DNA from 3 places in the Paenibacillus sp. NPDC056722 genome. Region 3 is predicted to be linked to each of the others. Evidence: predicted binding sites of a transcription regulator. Region 3 holds the regulator's gene; each other region holds the start of a gene.
What was found. Region 3 encodes Rex, which represses fermentation and respiration genes when NADH is low (regulators of the CRP and FNR family bind a similar motif). Its sites were predicted from a motif close to TTGTGAAATATTTCACAA; they were not measured.

Region 1: a site for Rex is predicted at 3,094-3,111, ahead of ACFRAM_RS06495 (flavocytochrome c). Genes of this name have one in related genera too.
Region 2: a site for Rex is predicted at 3,553-3,570, ahead of ACFRAM_RS24980 (cytochrome ubiquinol oxidase subunit I). Genes of this name have one in related genera too.

What each region holds. Positions count from the first base shown of each region.
Region 1 covers NZ_JBHTYV010000002.1:440,620-447,430, forward strand. Annotated here, with positions in the region: gene ACFRAM_RS06485 (hypothetical protein) at 1-38, opposite strand, end outside; gene ACFRAM_RS06490 (NAD(P)/FAD-dependent oxidoreductase) at 199-1,431, shown strand; gene ACFRAM_RS06495 (flavocytochrome c) at 1,538-3,076, opposite strand; glycine riboswitch at 3,366-3,446, shown strand; gene ACFRAM_RS06500 (amino acid permease) at 3,574-4,956, shown strand; gene ACFRAM_RS06505 (response regulator) at 5,283-6,011, opposite strand; gene dcuS (DcuS/MalK family sensor histidine kinase) at 6,008-6,811, opposite strand, start outside.
Region 2 covers NZ_JBHTYV010000015.1:7,557-14,367, reverse strand. Annotated here, with positions in the region: gene ACFRAM_RS24985 (GH36-type glycosyl hydrolase domain-containing protein) at 1-2,656, shown strand, start outside; gene ACFRAM_RS24980 (cytochrome ubiquinol oxidase subunit I) at 3,684-5,048, shown strand; gene ACFRAM_RS24975 (cytochrome d ubiquinol oxidase subunit II) at 5,048-6,061, shown strand; gene cydD (thiol reductant ABC exporter subunit CydD) at 6,077-6,811, shown strand, end outside.
Region 3 covers NZ_JBHTYV010000001.1:950,419-957,229, reverse strand. Annotated here, with positions in the region: gene dinG (ATP-dependent DNA helicase DinG) at 1-1,021, shown strand, start outside; gene ACFRAM_RS04435 (redox-sensing transcriptional repressor Rex) at 1,437-2,090, shown strand; gene ACFRAM_RS04430 (amidohydrolase) at 2,077-3,378, shown strand; gene ACFRAM_RS04425 (cell wall elongation regulator TseB-like domain-containing protein) at 3,433-3,951, shown strand; gene ACFRAM_RS04420 (hypothetical protein) at 5,236-5,778, shown strand; gene ACFRAM_RS04415 (AAA family ATPase) at 5,771-6,811, shown strand, end outside.

The sequences.
Region 1 (6,811 bases), on a different contig from region 3:
TCTTTACCGCTGAGTGCCTGCATTTGTGTAGATTGCATATGATGTTTTCCCTCCTTATAGATGGTTCAAACCAACAGTAGTATGCCCTGGGCCCAGCACATTATGTGCCAAAAAGCGCAAACCAGCACAGGCAAAACATGCATGAGTCCATCGTTTCCTGCGAATACTACGCCCGATGATACGAAAGGGAGATCGACGATGAAATTAATCAGCGGGCAAACGCCCTGGAGTGATACATTGCTAAATCCGCCTGCTTACCCGGCGTTGCAAGGAGATGCCTACTGTGAGTGTCTGATAGTAGGCGGCGGAATGGGCGGAGCCATGACTTCCTATCAGCTGTCCGTGAACGGAGCAGATGTGATCTTGATCGACAAACGAGCCGTAGCTGGCGGAAGCTCACACGCTAACACTGGGCTATTGCAGATCTCTAATGACAAGTCATTGACTGCTTGTATCAACACGTTTGGAGAGGCTCAGGGTGTGATGTTCTATAAGTTGTGTCAGAAGGCACTCGACAATATTGTTGGCCTCCCTGCCAAGCTGGAGATCGACCCGCAGATCATTCCCCGTTCCAGCTTGCTGTATGCCAGTAAGCCAGAGGATGTGCCAACCCTACGTGAAGAGCACCGCAATTTGACCGCTCACGGCTTTCATTCGGAGTTTTGGGAGCAGGACCAGATTGCTTCGGTATACTCTTTTGCCAAACCAGCAGGCCTGTACTCCCGGGGAGATGCCGAGACCAATCCCTTCCGAACGGTGCATAGCCTGATCCATCAGGCGGCCAAGAACGGGGCTCGTGTATACGAACAGACCAAAGCGCAGCATTATGAGTTCAAGGAAGACGGCGTGATTTGCCACACCAGGCATGGTCGGATTTTTGCGAAGAATGTTATTTTTGCTATGGGCTATGAGACACAGGAGATGAAGAAGGACCGGGGTGCCGAACTGATTAATACATATGCTATCATGACCCGTCCCCTGAAAGAGCTTCCCAAATGGCATGAGCAAAGCTTGCTCTGGGAAACAGCTCGTCCCTACCTTTACTTCAGAACCACTCCGGAGGGACGCATCATTGCCGGCGGTAAAGATGAACCACTGACTGATGACAAGCAGCGCGAGGTTAGAGTTCTCTCCCAGAGTAAAAGGCTACGGGAGGAGCTGGAAGCATTATTCCCGGAAATCCGCGGCATAGAGGTTGAATACGCCTGGGGCGCCGTATTTGGAACAACGCGTGACGGCCTGCCCTATATTGGGCCGCACCCGGATTATCCGCATAGTTACTTCATTGAAGGCTACGGCGGCAACGGCACTGCCTACAGCAATATAGCGGCAGAGCTATTGACGGATACTCTTGGTGGAAAGCACAGGCCGGAACTCGATCTGTTCTCACTGACCCGTTCATCCAGACCTTCACCCCATAGCGTTTCATGAAAAGACGAGCTGATTATATTGTGACTGCACCTACAACAAAAGCTTGGACTGTAATCAGTCCAAGCTTTTGTTTATTTTCCAATATGAAGGATGAATGGTGTACTTCTCAGTTTGCTTTTACAAATTCTGCAGATTTGATCCCCGCTTGGCGACCGAAAATAATGATTTCTGCAACCGAGTTTCCGCCGATCCGGTTTTGACCATGCAGACCTCCTGTCACCTCACCTGCAGCAAACAGACCTGTGATAGGGTTACCCTCTTTATTTAAAACTTCTGTGTTGGTGTTGATTTTCACACCGCCCATGGTGTAATGAACCCCGGGACCGATTTTAATCGCAAAGTAGGGCGCGCTGGACAAGTCGTTGTCCATCCCTGTTGTTCTGCCGAATTCGGCATCCTCTTTACCTTTTACAGAGCTGTTCCAGGTATCCAGTGTTTTTTGCAATTGATCACCCGGCACACCCATTTCCTGGGCCAACGTCTCGATGGAATCAGCTTGGATCACAAAGCCCATCTTCTCATATTGTTCAATTGCTTTAACTCTGGATTTCACGCCAGAATCAAAGACCAGAAAAGCTGCATTTTCAGGAAGTTGATTGATTGCGGCGGTTACTTTGTCACGAGTACCCAGATCGTTGGTGAATCGTTTACCTTCGCTGGATACGAGGATAGCGCCTTCCCCGCGAACAGCTTCCCCAATGAGATATGATTTTTCTTGCTGCACCGTCGGGTGAACTTGGATCTGATCCATATCGACAGTTACACCACCGAGCTTCTCAATCATCTGAATGCCGTCACCTGTACTGCCGATTTGATTGGTTGTCACATATCCGTCTAAATCAGGTCTGACTTCAGAGATCATTCCCTTGTTGGACCCAAAACCTCCAGTTGTCACAACGACCGCCTTCGCTGTAATGGTTTTCTCATCCTCTTGGTTAAAGATGACTTTGACGCCATTGACCTTGCCATCTTTTTCAGTAATGTCCTTGACATCGGCGTTCACAAAAAGCGGGATTCCTTGCTCTTGAATATTGTTCACTAGACCTTTAACAAGATATTGTCCAACTGCAGAGCCATCTTCAGGACGATGTGTACGCTTCTCGTTCATACCGCCTGTAATGGTGATATTGCTCAGTTTGATTCCGATGGAGTCGAGCCAGTCAATAGCACTGGCGGAATGGTCAACGAAGAAACGCAGCATCTCTTTGTCGTTCGTATCATGACCACCCTTTAAGCTCTCTTCATAAAATAAATCATTGCTGTCTGCAATACCTTGCTCCTTTTGGAACTTCGTTTCAGAAGCGTTCATTCCCGAAGAAGACTTCGTTGTATTCCCGCCAGCAACCGGCATTTTTTCGAAAATAACAGGGTTCATCCCTTTGGCTTTAGCCTCAAGCGCGGCAGACATCCCTGCCCCGCCTCCACCGACAATAATGATATCGTATGTATCCTTCAGTTGATCGAGCGGTGTATAGCTTGCTTCCGATGCTCCTGAAACAGCTTCCGTGGTTGCTTCCTTTGCCGCATCCTTGTTGTCTTGATTCTTGTTCCCGCTGCTGCTGTTATTGCCACTATTCCCGCATCCTGCGATCACGAGCATAACAGAGAGAATGAGAATAAGCGCAGCCACTGATTTCTTTTTCATAATTTATAATTGCCCCCTTGTGCATTTTTTCACAATTAATCATAACCGTAAAAGTGCTGTTCATGATAGTTTACGTAATTAAAGAAAACGTTTCGTCATTAAAGTAACAGATACTTCATAATTTTAATGAATTTCATGTTATAATATACTATCTGCGTGACAGAGAGACTTTTATCACTGTTCGGATATTCACATTAAATGTAATATGTTGCATATCAGAACACTGTCGCTACACAAACATAAACTTCATAAATCACAAGCTATGATTGCTATGGATCACACTATAGCAGGAGCAGCTTCTGGAGAGACCGCAGGCAATCTGCGGCGCCGAAGGGTTCACAATCTCAGGCAAAAGGACAGAAGAGTACTGAATATGTATTTGTCATGCTGATTATCATTAGCAGGGCAAGTATTATTTAATATTCTTTTTACCTAGAGATTGGATGACATCCAGTCTCTTTTTTATTGGCATTATATCCATTTAGGGGGAAACAGGTATGGCACAAACAGAATTAAAGCGAGAGCTGGCTAATCGGCATGTTCAGCTCATCGCTATTGGCGGCACCATTGGGACGGGATTATTCCTGGGATCGGGCAAAGCGATTCAACAAGCAGGTCCTTCTATCATGATCACGTATTTAATCGTGGGGATTGCTGTGTTTTTTGTAATGAGAGCATTGGGAGAACTTCTGTTGTCTAAGGCAGGTTATCAATCGTTTACGGACATTGCCGAAGACTATCTCGGCCCTCGAGCTGCGTTTATCACGGGTTGGACCTATTGGTTCTGCTGGATCATGACAGCTATGGCTGATGTTATAGCCGTTGGCATATACGTGAACTATTGGTTTGATATCCCGCAATGGGTACCGGCCATCGTCTGCCTGATCATTTTATTAGGGCTCAATCTATTAACTGTAAAAAATTTCGGGGAATTGGAGTTTTGGTTTGCGTTAATTAAAGTAATTACAATTCTTGCCTTGATCGGCATCGGGGTCGTTTTGCTGATCATGGGACTCAAAACAGATGCAGGATCGGTAACTATACGGAATCTCTGGGAGCATGGCGGCTTTTTTCCAAACGGCGCCTCAGGTTTTTTATTTTCTTTTCAAATGGTGGTATTCGCTTATGTCGGCGTGGAATTAGTTGGTGTTTCGGCAGCGGAGACATCCAATCCAGAGAAAAACATTCCATCTGCTATTAATAAAATCCCTTTGCGGATCCTATTTTTTTACGTTGGCGCACTGTTTGTCCTCCTGTGCATTAACCCATGGACAGATCTCAGTCCGGCGGAAAGTCCATTCGTGAAAACCTTTAGTTTAATAGGAATACCCATCGCTGCGGGAATTATTAATTTCGTCGTATTAACTTCAGCCGCTTCCGCCTGCAACAGCGGGATGTTCTCGACAAGCCGGATTCTTTATAGTTTGAGCAAAAAGAACCAAGCATCCCCTCATTTTGCCAAGCTAAATAAAAATCATGTACCAGGGAACTCCTTATTTATTTCTACGCTCGTTATATCGGTTGGTACTTTATTAAGTAAAGTCATTCCAGGTCAAGCTTTTGGGATCGTCACTACTATAAGTGCAATTTGTTTTATATGGGTTTGGGGTGTTGTTCTAGTATGCCATATCAAGTACAAGAAGACTCGGCCGGACTTACAGGCTAAATCCAAGTTCAAAGCACCGTTCACTCCGGCTATTAATTATGCGGTCCTAACATTGTTTGCCGTAATTCTTATCATAATGCTCTTCGCAGAAGAGACACGACCGGCTTTATTGTTTACCCCGTTATGGTTCATATTACTGTTCATACTGTATTCAATACGTAGCAATAAGAGCAACAACAACCATGATATCAACACGATCAATCCAAAAGGCTGATCCTGAGCAACGTTCTGTACTAATCTATATAAAACAAACTTAAGATTCTCACTTAAGGCTTGGTCGACACTACGGTGAATGTTTGGACTTCCGGTCGCTGTTGAAATCTGGCTACAGCTTAGGCTTACGATGCGTGCTTTCCTACGGAAAGCTTTCAGGCGGTCGCTTACGCTCCTACAGTTCCAATCCTTCCCCTCCGTTCCTTCTGGCTCTTTGTTACTTTCTTTTATTCGTCTTATATAAATAATTAAAGAAACCCCAGGTCGTAATGACCTGGGATTCTCGCAATTTCAAACTTTACAGCCTCTTGCAAACACCTCGTCTACTCAAATATTAGGAGATTCACCTGTGTGCCCCTCTGATATTACCCTGTACTTATATACTGGACGCCCTATCGCCCCATAGCTGATCTCCATAGACAAAGCACCGGTATCCGTCAGATACATCAAATACTTGCGCACCGATATTCTGGAGATAGGCGCTCTTGTAGAAATATCGTCTGTAGAGAAGGAATCTTGCGACAGCCCGTTGATGATCTCCCAGATGTTATCCAAGGTACTCTCACTGAGTCCTTTAGGGAGCACAGGAGCAGCAGACACCACGACAGGATTCTTCTCTGTCTCCCCCCGATGCCGGACAAGCTTATCTAACTGTTCCTGATTAAGATTTTTCCTATGCCTCATCAGCAGGTTGTTCTCCCTATACGTGGTCAATGCCGCCTGAAAACGAGCAAACTCAAAGGGCTTGATCAGATAATCCACTGCACCATGCTGCAAGGCATTACGGATACTGACATTATCGCTAGCTGCTGATATAACAATCACATCTACCGTACTTCCTTGTTCACGTAAAAAGGATAGCAGCTGAAGCCCGTTACTCTTTGGCATATAGATATCCAAGAGAATCAAATCTACTTGTTGGCTTGCCAGCAGTACGTTAGCCTCTTCAACTGAAGCAGCACAGCCAGTATACCGAAACCCATCCATCTGCTCCAGATAATGCCGGTTAAACTTCGCTACCATCGGATCATCTTCCACGATTATTACGTTAATCATCTAGACTCATCACCTTTAGTCAAATACGGCACATTTACGACAAAAACCGTTCCTGGATCATGACCGGGAAGCAACTGCAAATGTCCGTTCAGTTTATTCACACTTCGCCGGACCAGATGGAGTCCCATCCCCCGGTTCTCCCCTTTTGTGGAGAAGCCCTGCGTATAGATATTCTCTTGCAGCGGTTCCGGTATGCCGGGACCGTTGTCCCTGACTATACAGATCAAACGGCCTTCGTCATAGTAAAAAGCCAGCCGTATTTCCTTGTTTTCAGACGTCATATCGCTCAGGGCATCCCTTGCATTATCCAGCAGATTGCCGGCAATCGTGATCAACTCATGGGTTATCTCCGCTTGGGCTGACTCCGGCAGATAGCTGTCTTCCTCCAGCACAAGATTGATGCCGTCCTCGCGGGCCCTGCTTAATTTACCTAGCAGAAATCCCGCCATAACCGGATCTTTGATTGCTCTTGTGATGGAACCAATCTCGCTCTGATAATTACTTACCGTTCCGGAAATATACTGCTGCAGCTCATCATACATCCCCATATGGGTCATACCCAAAATAACATGCAGTTTGTTCATATATTCGTGCGCACCTGCCCGCAGCGCATCCGCGTATACGGATATCCCGGATAACTGCGCTGCAAGTTGGGTAATTTCAGTCATATCTCTGAAAGTGACGATCGCTCCAACAATCTCGCCGCCCACACGAATCGGCAAACTGTTAGCCAGCAGAGAAATCCCATTCAGGTCAATTTCTTCATCCAGCTTCACATCCCCTGATTTCAAGACCTTATC
Region 2 (6,811 bases), on a different contig from region 3:
GAAGCTGGACGGTAATGCCCGCTTTGTCTTCTACGGTTTGTTCAAGGAGAATCACCAGGATGCAGTGACTGGACTGGAATTCGAAGATGAGATCACTGTCGCATGGAATACGGTAAAAGATGCCGAAGTCCAAGGTGGAGCAGTGGCTGAACGTCCTGCCTTAACGTCTGAGCTAGGAGCGCCCCTGGCTGCTCTGTCGTTGACTACGGAAGAAATCAACGCCTTGTATCCGGTTCGCCATCAAGAAGAGTGGGAGGGGGATACGCTATTGTCCTTCTTCACGGATACTTATGAGCATGTAGTCTTGAAGGAAAAAGAACTGCTCGTAGAGCGTCCGCATGGTCATATTCTGATGAGCGGCGACAATGCCCGTCTCAACGACAAGGTCATTACTACTACTTCTTATATGTACGGGATTTTCAATTCCCAGGTCGTTATCGGCAACACGAATTTCAACAAGCTGATGACCAATCCTAGAAATGCGCTGAATATTGCTAAAACATCAGGTCAGCGGATTTATGTACAAATCGATGGGCAGTACAGACTGTTGACTATGCCGTCCCTGTTCGAGATCGGTTTCAACTATGCCCGTTGGCATTACAAGACCGAGAATGAGGTCTTCATCATTACGAACTACACGACAGCGAATGAACCTGAGCTGTTGCTGAATGTTCGGGCAGAGAGCGGTACAGCCTATCGTTATTTGGTAACGAATCAGATTACAATGAATGTTAACGAATATGAACTGGCTTACAAAGTGAAGCAGGAGAATGGAAGTATCATCTTCCAGGCTGACAGCGAATCGCTAAGCTCTGACGTATATCCTGAGCTGCAGTACCGTTTCCAATTGCAAGGTGCTGAGCTGTCGTTGACCGATGAGTCCAAGCTGGTTAGCGGTGTTGCTCCTGAGAAGGCACCATTAGCTGTTTTGGAACTGTCGTCTAGTGCAGAATGGACCCTGAGTATTCAAGGTTTGCTGGACGGACAAGTCCTACCTGAACGTCAAACAACAGTGGAAACAGAAATTGCTTCCTATCGTGAATTCTATACCGGTGTTATGAACGGGTTCCATCTGAGCAATAAAAACGGAGAAGAAGGCGAACTGTTCAAAGTGAACGCGCTTGCTTGGTGGTACACGCATAATATGCTGGTTCACTATTCCGTTCCGCATGGTCTGGAGCAATACGGCGGCGCGGCATGGGGAACACGTGACGTCTGCCAAGGACCGGTTGAATATTTCATGGCTACGCACAAGTATGAGCAAGTTCGTGAGATCATCTTGACCATCTTCGCTCACCAATATGAGGATGATGGCAACTGGCCGCAATGGTTCATGTTCGATAAGTATACGAAGATTCAACAGGAAGAGAGCCATGGCGATATTATCGTTTGGCCGCTCAAAGTATTGGGAGATTACCTGGCGGTTACCCGTGATTATGGAATCCTGCAGGAGCAGCTTCCATACACCCGCAAGCATAGCTTCGACTTCACGGAGGAGACTGAAAGCTTGCTGGATCATGCGCGCAAAGAAATCGGTTATATCCAAAGCCATTTCCTGCATGACACCCATCTATCCTCCTACGGCGACGGGGACTGGGATGATACGTTGCAGCCTGCGAACCCGCAGCTCAAGCAATACATGGTGAGCAGCTGGACGGTTGCTCTGACCTATCAGACGCTGAACCGCTTCTCCAAAGTGCTGGAGACAGTTGATGCAGGTATTGCACAGGAACTTGGCAAGTTGGCTGAAGGCATCCGTGAAGATTTCAACACGCATATGCTGCAATCCGAAGTTATCCCTGGCTTCCTCTACATGGAAGACCCGGAACAAGTGAAGCTGATGGTGCATCCTAGTGACACCGAAACAGGGATTCAATATCGTCTCCTGCCGATGACTCGCAGCATGATCAGTGAATTGTTGACGCCTGAACAGGCTGAAGCGCATTATGCGGTGATTCAGGATAAATTGTTCTGTCCTGACGGCGTGCGGTTGATGAACCGTCCGGCTCAATATGTCGGCGGAGTTAGTAAGCACTTCAAACGTGCAGAGCAGGCTTCGAACTTCGGCCGCGAAATCGGACTTCAATATGTGCATGCACATATCCGTTACGTGGAAGCGATGGCTAAGCTGGGCAAGAATGATCAGGTCTGGAGTGGACTGGCTGCCATCAACCCGATTGGTATCCGTGATGTAGTACCAAATGCTGAATTGCGCCAAGCGAATTCTTACTTCAGCAGCTCGGACGGTAAATTCAATACTCGTTATGAAGCGCAAGAAGGCTTTGACAAGCTGCGTACCGGTGAGGTTCCGGTAAAAGGCGGCTGGAGAATCTACTCCAGCGGTCCTGGGATCTATATGAACCAGCTGATCTCCAACGCGCTTGGTATTCGCCAAGAGGGCGGGGATCTGATCCTCGATCCGATCCTGCCGGAGTCACTTGACGGCATGAAGTTTACTTTTGAATACGCTGGAGCCAAAGTGGACTTCATCTATCATCTGACAGGTGGAGATATTTCGCGGGTTACCGTGAACGGCAACGATGTTGCTACCAAAGACAACCACAACCGCTACCGCAGCGGCGGTGTCCGCATCGATCGTAAAGACTATGACCAGTTCAGCAAAGCTGAGGGCAACGTCGTAGAGATCTACCTGTAAAAAGCGTTCTATAGTGCGATTAACGGCATTTTCGTACCTTAAATCATCTACAGCTAGGGGGGAGTGGGAATTAAGTGCAATATTGTACCTTAAATTTTCTAAAATAGCCCATTTAGTGTGCTTTTTCGAAAAATAAGATACAATTATGACCTTATTTCCCTCATTTACCTATATTGAAGAAAAATAAGGTACAAAAATGCTGTTAGTTGGGGAGGGAGCCTTCTTTTCACTGTAAAGACGACTGGTGAAGGGGAATATAGCACTTCTAGTGGTTGAAATCTGTCGACAGACAGTCTATGAACCGGTGCTAGCTCTCCTATGAAAAGCATCCAGGCGAGAGCTATGTGCCTGTAGTTCCAAACGTCCCTGTTCGCTCAGCTTCGCTTTTGTTAATTTCTTTTGTTTGACTTATATATAACTAAAAAAGAGGCGATTCCTGGCTGACCAGCCGGAATTGCCTCTTTTTTGTTCATCTATATAAATTAGAAAACTAAGTTAGATCAAAGTTTGTTGGGAATACATCTTCGAATCGATCTTGCTTTTCATATGTATTATCCAAAGTCTCTGCGATAAGATCGGGATTTCCAGCCGTCCGGATTGTATAAAGGTTCTAATTGAGAGGCGTGCTACAAATATGCCTTACGAATCATGTTCTTGCCGCTGAAGCCGGGGATGACATTGGGTTAATCAGAATTTGAGGGGTGCTCTGAAGGATCCATCAATAGCTCGTTCGGGTTATTTTTATGATGTTCACGTAGTTGTCGGAAAGAGTTGATCCTTTCTTGAACGTTTAAAGACGAAGTCGTGACCTTAATTGAATTGCTTCAAACCGAAGATATAATAATTTTAAATATCAGGAATCGTAATACGGGATGCAGGGAAGCTTTTTGTCTATCTTGTGAAAAAAATCTCTATTAGTTCATTACGAGTTCAAAAAAGGGTTTATGAATGAAATAGAACGGAGACGCTGAGTAGCATAATTCTGATATTTATAATTCGAACAGACCTTGAGAGGAGGCATTAGCCTATGGGAGTAGATACGGTATTTTGGAGTAAGCTGGTTACAGGGATGACCCTGGGATTTCATGCTATTTTCGCAACACTTGGCGTCGGTATACCGCTGATGATTGCCATTGCCGAGTTCATCGGTGTCCGCAAGCAAGATCCTCACTATACACTGATGGCCAAGAGGTGGTCACGAGGATTTGTAATTTCCGTAGCAGTCGGTGTTGTGACAGGCACCGCAATTTCATTACAGCTAGCTTTAGTTTGGCCTAATTTTATGAAAATGGCGGGTAATGTCATCGCGCTTCCGTTATTTTTAGAAGTGTTTGCGTTCTTTTTTGAGGCTATTTTTCTAGGAATCTATTTGTATACATGGGACCGGTTCAAAAATCCGTATATTCATTGTCTGCTGATGATACCTATTGTCTTGGGAGCCGGGATGTCGGCGGTGTTTATCACAACGGTCAATGGATTTATGAATCAGCCTCAAGGCTTTGTAATGAATGCCGGGCAATTCACAGCCGTTAATCCGTTACAGGCCATGCTGAATGCTGCAACCTTCTCCAAGGTGTTTCATGTATTAAGCTCCGCTTATTTGACAGGAGCCGCCCTCTTGGCCGGTGTTGCAGCTATAACCATGCTGAGAAAAGGCGTTACGCCTTACCACAAAAAAGCCTTGAAACTTATGATGGGGGTAGTTTTGCTGTTCAGCTTGCTCAATACGCTGGCAGGGGATGTCTCTGCTAAATTTTTGGCTGAGCATCAGCCGGAAAAGCTCGCTGCCGGGGAATGGCATTTTAAAACGGAAAAGGGCGCAGATTTGATTTTACTCGGCTTCCTTAACGCTGAGCATGAAGTCATAGGTGCACTCCATCTCCCGAAAATTCTCAGCTTCCTGGCTTTTGGAGACTTTAATGCAACAGTCACAGGACTTGATCAAATCCCCAAAGAGGAATGGCCTCCGCTGCTCATTCATTACTTCTTTGATGCGATGGCTGGAATTGGATTTGCACTACTTGCTATTTCCCTGCTTTATTTCCTCTTTGTATTCTGGAAAAAGCGTAATGAGTTCAACAAGTGGCTGCTTCGAATCATCGTCCTGGGTGCACTGCTCGCTTTTATGGGCGTCGAATTAGGCTGGTTCTATGCTGAGATGGGGCGGCAGCCCTGGATCATCAGGGGATATATGCGTGTAGATGAAGCAGCAACCTCTTCCCCTAATGTGCGGATTTTATTTTTCTTCTTCCTGCTTCTTTACATCGTACTGGGGATTATGTGTGTTCTTGTGTTAAGACGCTTGTTTAACAATAATCCGGCAGAAGTCGAGATGGAAAAGTGGGCGAAGGATAAGCGCAATCTCACTACAGAAGAAGGGGAGCACACGTAATGAATTATGAATTGATTGGCATCTCGGTGCTCTGGCTGTTCTTGTATGGCTATTTAATAGTAGCTTCTATTGATTTTGGCGCAGGCTTCTTTGCTTTCTATGCTCGCCTGACCAAGCAGGACCACTTGATTAATCGTCTGATTTCACGTTATTTATCCCCTGTCTGGGAGATTACGAATGTCTTCTTTATCTTTTTCTATATTGGTATGGTCGGTTTTTTCCCTGATACGGCCTACTACTACGGTTCTGCGTTGCTTGTTCCGGGAAGCATTGCTGTGATTCTGCTTGCTATTCGCGGATCATTTTATGCTTTTGAGAACTATGGGGCCAAGAGCAGCATCGTGTATTTATTTCTATACGGAGCTTCCGGCTTGCTTATTCCGGCCTCCTTATCGGTAGCGCTGACCTTATCTGAGGGCGGATTTATTGTAAAAGAGCAGGGTAGCGTTGCGCTTGATTACTGGGCGTTGTTTTCAAGCCCGTTATCCTGGAGCATCGTTGGACTGGCGATAGTTTCTGTCTTGTTCATCAGCAGTGCATTTTTGACCTTTTATGCCTCCCGTGCGGAGGATACCGGTGCCTTGAAGCTGATGCGGAGCTATGCTCTGTTTTGGAGTACACCGACCATTGTTATTGCACTGACTGCTTTTATTTACCTTGGCCAGCACAATTCGCGTCATTTTCAAAACATGATGGATCTATGGTGGCTGCTGGCGATTTCCGTTGGATTCTTTATGACGGCAATGTGGCTGCTGTACAATGGGCGCCGCTACGGATTGGCATTTATATGTGTCATGCTGCAATTCTTCAGCGCTTTCTTTGCATACGGTATTGGGCAGTATCCCTATATCATTGATCCTTACATTACGATCCAGAACAGTGCCACTTCGCCGGCTATGGGTCTCGCCTTAATTATTGTCTTTGTCGGAGGGCTATGTCTGCTGATCCCTTCACTTATTCTAGTGTTCAGACTTTTCCTCTTTGATGCGGATTATGTAAAGGGGAAACATTAAAGGAGGGGAAGGAACGTGAAGAGGAAAACAAGTCTGATATCTCAGCAAATGTCTGTGCAAAGGAATCGCCTCGCTATCCTCGCAGTTCTCTCTCTAGGGCTTGGGATAGCTATTGTGGGCCAGGCTGCACTGTTAGCGAATGCAGTTCAACGGATCTTTGTCCAAGGAGAAACACTTTCATCAGTGGTTGCTCTGCTAGGAATGCTGTTGGCTGTTATGGCTGCACGGAGTCTTTTATCCTATGGAAACGGAAGGATCGGATTGAACATGGCTGCTACTGCGAAAAGAAATATGCGGGCAGCGCTGCTGCAGAATATGATTCACGCCTCCATTCCTTCTGCTATTCGTGGACAAGCAGGGGAGAAGGTGAGTATTGCACTGGATGCCGTGGATGAGGCTGACAGCTATTTCAGCCAATATATGCCCCGTATGATCGAAGTTTCTATGATTCCGGTGCTTATTTTAATAGTTGTGTTTACCCAGCATGCCAATTCCGGCTTTATCATGTTGTGCACAGCGCCTTTTATCCCTCTATTCATGATTCTGGCGGGACTAAAGACCAAGAATAAATCTGAGGAGAAATATGCCCAGCTCGCCGAGTTCTCAGGTGCGTTTCTCAACGCGGTTCGAGGACTGGTGACGTTGAAAATATTCGGGCAGGCCCGGCGCCAGCAGCAAGAAATTGAACGCAGCAGTATGGGGTACCGGGATGCGACGATGAGTATTTTGAGAATTGCGTTTACGAACACA
Region 3 (6,811 bases):
TGGTCAGTCCAGCTCGGACAGTCTGGTGACCGATCTTGGGGGTCTCTTTAAGGATTTGGGCGCCATTCGCGAACAGGTGCGCTTCTTTATGAATCTGAACGACGTGAATGTTGTCTATTGGCTGGAAGCCAGCACTAATTATCGCAGCAAGTCCCTGCAACTCTATGCGGTGCCTGTCGATGTCAGTGCCCAGCTTAAGGAGCTGTTCTTCGACAAGAAGAACAGCATCGTGCTGACCTCGGCCACATTGTCGGTCGATAAATCATTCCAATTCATGATTGACAATCTGGGGCTCGGCGAGGCAGCGGAGCAGGGGCGTCTGATGACCTCGCTGCTGCCTTCTCCGTTCAAGTACCGTGAACAGGCCCTGCTGGTCATTCCGCGCGACTTCCCGAGCGTTAAGGGCAGCATAGGCGATGCCCGCTTTGTGGACACGCTGGTGCAATCACTGGCGGAGGCTGCGGTAATCACACGCGGACGGATGCTGGTGCTGTTCACTTCTTACCGTATGCTGCGCCAGGTCTATGATCCCCTGAAGGAAGCTCTGGCTTCACAGGATATCAGTGTACTGGGCCAGGGAGTCGAAGGTGGAAGCCGTAGCAAGCTGATCCGCCGTTTCCAGGACAGCAACGCTTCTGTGCTGCTTGGTACAAGCAGCTTCTGGGAGGGCGTAGACATTCCGGGCGAGGCCCTAACCTGCCTGGCCATCGTCAGACTGCCGTTTCAGCCGCCGAATCATCCGCTCGCGGAGGCTAAGGCTGAGCTGCTACAGGCGCAGAAGAAGAACCCGTTCATGAAGCTCTCCGTGCCGCAGGCGGTTATCCGCTTCAAGCAGGGCTTCGGCCGTCTCGTTCGGACGGCACAAGACCGGGGGATCGTTATTGTTTATGATACCAGGGTGATTGAATCCTATTACGGTAAATATTTTCTGTATTCGCTGCCCGGTCCCAAGATGGAGCATATGAAGACCGAGCAAATGGTTCCCCGAATTGCAGAATGGCTGGAGGAAGGGGGCAAATAATGCCCCTTTCATTCCTCGTGTAATGCGTTATTTTCAACAATCGGATTAATCTATATAGAACACATTAATGATCTCCGAAGTGTAATTAACGGCATTTTTGTACCCTAATAAGTCTGAAGTTAAGGGTGTACTTAAATTAAGAGCAATAATGTACCTTAAATCTTCCGTAATACGCTTTCGGGGTGCTTTTTTGAAAAATAAGATACAATAATGCTCTTATTATCCTTTTTAAGTATTTATCTAGAAAAATAAGGTGCGGAAATACTGTTAGTTGGGGAAACAGAGCTATTTTTCACTGGTTTAAGAAAGCCGATATAGGGGAAGATGGATTTGCGACTTATAGCCCTAACTTCACCAGAGTAACGCTTTGTCTTCTGTTTGAATCTTTATTTCACTTAATCTAGGAGGAGAAAACATGAAATCGGATAAAATCTCGGAGGCGGTGGTACGCAGACTTCCTGTATACCTGCGATTCCTCAACGATCTCCAAAAACGTGAAATCTCGACAGTTTCTTCTCAAGAACTTGGTCAGAAGCTGGATCTTAACCCCGCCCAGATCCGTAAGGATCTGGCTTATTTTGGCGACTTCGGCCGTAAAGGTATCGGTTATGATGTATCTTATCTCATTGAGAAGATCCGCCATATCCTGAAACTGGATCAGCAAATTAACGTGGCTCTGGTAGGCGCCGGTAATCTTGGACATGCCTTGTCCAACTACAATGCTTACTTGAAGGACACGATGAAAATAACCGCTATTTTTGATTCCTATGATCCCAAGGTAGGTCAGAAAATCAACTCACTCATTGTACAACCCATGAAGGATCTGGGCAGCACTATCCGTGAGCAGGGCATCCGTATCGGCATTATTACTGTACCGGATACCGAAGCGCAGAATGTAGCTGATATCCTGGTGGAATCCGGTATTGAAGCGATTTTGAACTTTGCACCTGTAATTCTAAAAACGCCAGCGCATATCCGTGTTCATGCGGCCGACTTCACAACGGATTTGCAGAGCCTGGCTTATTATTTGCAAGATGGAAAGGAGGAGATTGGGCATGAGCAGCAGTAAGATTCTTATCCGTAACGGGAAGTTTCTTGTGCCTGGGTCTCCTCTGTCTGTGTTGAACGGCTGTATGATCATTGAGAATGATCTCATCACATACATAGGCGAAGAAGAGCCGTGCCTTGAAGAAGAGCTGCAAGTGATCGATGGCAGCCGTCTGCTGTTCATGCCTGGTCTGGTGAATACCCATGGTCATGCGGCGATGTCGCTGCTGCGCGGCTATGGTGATGACCGGACTCTTCAGGTCTGGATGCAGGAGAAAATGTGGCCGATGGAGGGCAAGTTTACCCCGGATGATATCTACTGGGGAAGCTCGTTATCCATACTTGAAATGATGAAGGGCGGCACGACGACCTTTTTGGACATGTATGACAAAATGGACCGGGTAGCTGAGATTACGGAGCAGTCCGGCATGCGCGGGGTTCTGACACGCGGCGTTATCGGTCTATGTCCGCCGGAGGTACAGGATGTGAAGCTGGCTGATGCTGTCCGGTTCGCTCGCGACTGGAATGGCAAGGCAGACGGCAGAATTACAACGATGCTGTCCCCGCATTCTCCTTATACTTGCCCGCCGGAGTTTTTCGTCAAGTTCGTACAGGCGTCCCATGACCTGGATCTGCCGCTGCATACGCATATGTCGGAGACAAAGCGGGAAGTGGAGCAGAACGTAGAGGAATACGGACTGCGCCCTGTCGAACACTTGGAAAAGCTGGGCATGTTTACACGACCATCTTTAGTCGCGCATGGTGTGCATTTGAATGACGAGGAGATCGGGATTCTGGCCCGTCACCATGTCGGGGTCTCCCATAACCCTGGGAGCAACCTGAAGCTGGCTAGCGGCATTGCCCGGGTTATCGACCTGCTGAATGCAGGTGTCACCGTATCGCTTGGCACGGATAGTGCAGCCAGCAACAACAATCTGGACTTGTTTGAAGAGATGCGTCTGGCAGCTCTTATCCATAAAGGATTCAGCGGTGATCCCACAGCTGTTCCGGCTTCAGAAGCCATGCTGATGGCTACGGAGTACGGTGCGAAGTCACTTTTCCTGGATAGTGTGGGCCGACTTGCTCCCGGCATGAAGGCTGATTTTATTGCCATTGATATCGACCAGCCGCACCTCCTGCCGCATACGGATCTGCTCTCACATGCGGTATATTCTGCCAGCGCTAAAGACGTGCTCCATGTCTGGGTGAACGGAAAGCAGATTGTGAAGAACGGGGAGTGCCTAACGTTGGATGAAGAGGCTATCCGACGCAAGGCACAGGAAACTTTTGAAGGTCTGTTGAAGCGGTAGACAGGCGAGGAATAGGCATCACCGCCGCGGAACAAGTAGAAAGGAAGCTGTAACTTGAAAAAGAGGAAAAAATGGATCCTGATAGGAGTGGCAGTGTTTCTGCTCTTGCTGCTCGGCCTAATTCAGTTCTACGCCTTTATCATGAAAGACCAATGGAAAGAACGGGATGCAGCAAAGGAAGTTGCCAAGAGCCGTGCGGGCTTGACTCTAATGGAGAAGGCCCAGAAATCGGTCTGGGATGAAAACTCGGTGTATTGGGTGCTGACAGGGAAAAATGAGGCGGGTACCGAGCTCATGGTGTGGGTTCGCTTTACAACGGACGGTAAAGTTGCTGAGGGCGACAATGTGGTATTCAGCGAAGAACTGAGCAAGGGCACATCGGAGGCTAAAATCAGGTCCATCATCAGCGCACAGCTTCCGGATATTAAGATTCAAAGGCTGCTCCCGGGTGTGTATAACGGGGAATATGCCTGGCAGCTTTTTTATGAACAAGGAGATCGTTATTATTATCAGTTCTACCGCTTTTCTGACGGAATGCCTATCGGAGGGCGTTTCAGTTTGCCGAAGCGCTGAGACTGAACCTCATTGGGCTTTCTTTACGGATAAAAGTAAGGGGAAGTTAAGTGTGATTTAAGAAAAAACAAACAAGCGAACCGGATGGCGGTTTCGCTTGTTTGCGTTTAGATTAGGGTTTCTATATGTTGTCTGATGAGTATCAATAACGAGATTGCTTAACGACGATTTTTACGAGAATTCATTGATCTATTTGGAACGTATTAAAATAACAAACTAGGCCAGGACAAAAGAAAGTCTATAATAAGAATCCCCGTAGTGAATTAACGGCATTTTTGTACCTTAAATTCTCTGCAGCTAAGAGTTAATAGGAATTAAGTGCAATATTGTACCTTAAATCTTCCAGAATACTCGTCCAGCGATGCTTTTTCGAAAAATAAGATACAATAATGCCCTTATTTTCCTCATTTCTTTATATTCAAGAAAAATAAGGTACAAAAATGCTGTTAATTAGGGAGATGGACTATTTTTCTCGCTGTTAAAACGATTGGTGTGGGGGAATATCGGTTGAAATAGGCGACAGCCAGTGAGAGCCGATGAAAGATAATTATAATGCATTACCTAGTGTGGAAAGTGAAGTTCTGGGTGGATGTTTACATTTGTAAATATATTCATGGAACCGTTCCCGCGAAATCATTTCCACGTAAATCATTCCCACGTAAAAATCATTCCCGCCGAACCATTCTTATGTAAGCTTTCAGGCGAACGCTCCGCTCCTACAGATACTCCTACAGATACTCCTACAGATACTCCTACAGATACTCCTACAGTTCCAAACTTCCCCTTTGCTCCTCTTAGTTTTTGTTAATTTCTTTTGTTAATTTCTTTTGTTAATTTCTTTTGCTAATTTCTTTTGCTGATTTTTTTATTTTCTTTTGTTACTTTCTTTTGTTACTTTCTTTTGTTTATAAAATATATAATTTCGTATTGATTATCGTATATCAAATTAGTCGCTGTAATTATATCTATTAGTATATCATCGATAATTCGTATAGATGCAGATGTCAGATTTACGGGTAGATATTTTTATCAAAATAAGCCCCAGAACTAAGTTCTGGGGCGAGCTTTGTCGATAAATAATAAAAAAGGTTAGATAAATCTGTAAAAATTAGAATCAAAAATTTTAAATATATTCACACTTTTTTTCGTTTTCGTATATACACCTGTGATATACTACTATTTGTATTCAAGAGGGCATGCCGAATTGAATCCCTGATCATAGGGATCATCGCATACCGGGACGTATTCATATACTTGTTGTAATCATCGAGAGGAGGACGTTTCTTGAAACTGCGTCTTGTACCTGTACTGCTAACGTCACTGTTGACAGCTGCCTTGTTATTTGGTGGATGGTTTCTCTATCGTGAATTTGTGATTCAGGAACCGCTCCAAAAGATAGTGGCTGGCTATGAAGGTGTCAACAAGTCTCAGATTACTATTAACCGCGATCAGGTGACTTTGAAACTCGATCTTAAGCCGGGCACGAAAATGCGTGAACTGGTTCAATATGTTTCGACCGAAGGCAAATCGGCTATCAACGGCCGCACATTGAAGCTTGATGTCGATCAGCACTCCAGCGCAATGCTGGATGATTATTGGAATAAAGCAATGTTCTCAGTGGCAGAAGCCATGGAGAGCGGTAAATATACATTGATTCCGTCGACGCTTGACGGATTGAAGGAGAGTCATACGGAATACAAGGGTGTTGTTGCAACGACAGAGATTGACGATAGCAATGTCTATGTAAGCCTGAGCAGCGGCAAAGATAGCAAATTCATTATTCTGCCGCGCAAGCCGGCCAAGATGGGGGTTTGGAACAATGCCTAAATGGACTAAAGAAGTACTGGTAGGATTTATTCCTGTGGTGTTAATTTTTATGGTGTTTGTTGGAATTAATATTTTTCCGGTCATTATTGCGGCTGGCATGATCGGTGCGCTGCTGCTGATAGCACATATGCGTGGCGGGATCGCTGTTGGTGCCGGAGCGGAGAAGAAGCGCAAGAAGGACGGGCCGTCCAAGCTGACTTTTGAAGAAATCGGCGGCCAGGATAATGCCAAGCAGGAGCTGCGTGAAGCACTGGATTTTCTGATTCGTCACGAAGAGATCAGCAAGTTCGGGATTCGCCCACTCAAGGGCATCCTGCTGACCGGTCCTCCGGGAACCGGGAAGACACTGATGGCTAAAGCAGCTGCACACTATACGAATTCAGTATTCGTTGCCGCCTCCGGCAGTGAGTTTGTTGAAATGTATGTCGGGGTAGGTGCAGGGCGTATCCGTGATTTGTTCCGCGACGCCCGTGCTCGGGCTGTGAAGGAGAACAAGCAGAGCGCGATTATTTTTATCGACGAAATTGACGTTATTGGCGGTAAGCGTGAAGGCGGGCAGCAGCGTGAATATGACCAGACACTGAATCAGTTGCTCACGGAAATGGACGGTATCTATAACAATGAGACTCCGCGCATTCTCCTGGTGGCTGCTACGAACCGCAAGGAAATGCTAGATTCGGCGTTGCTGCGCCCAGGCCGGTTCGACCGGCATATCCAGGTGGATATGCCTGATATCAAGGGCCGCAGATCGATTCTGGCTCTACATGCCAAGAACAAGCCGCTGAGCGCTGAAGTGAGTCTTGATAAAATCGCCGAGGAAGCTTATGGGTTCTCTGGTGCTCAACTCGAAAGTGTGATGAACGAAGCGGCCATCTACATGATGCGTGAAAATCTGACAGAGGTGGAGCATCGTCATTTGTCCATGGCCATCGACAAGGTGATGATGGGTGAGAAGACAGACCGCGAGACTAATCTGGAAGAGAAGAAACGCGTGGCTATTCATGAGCTGGGACATGCGATCATGGCCGAACTG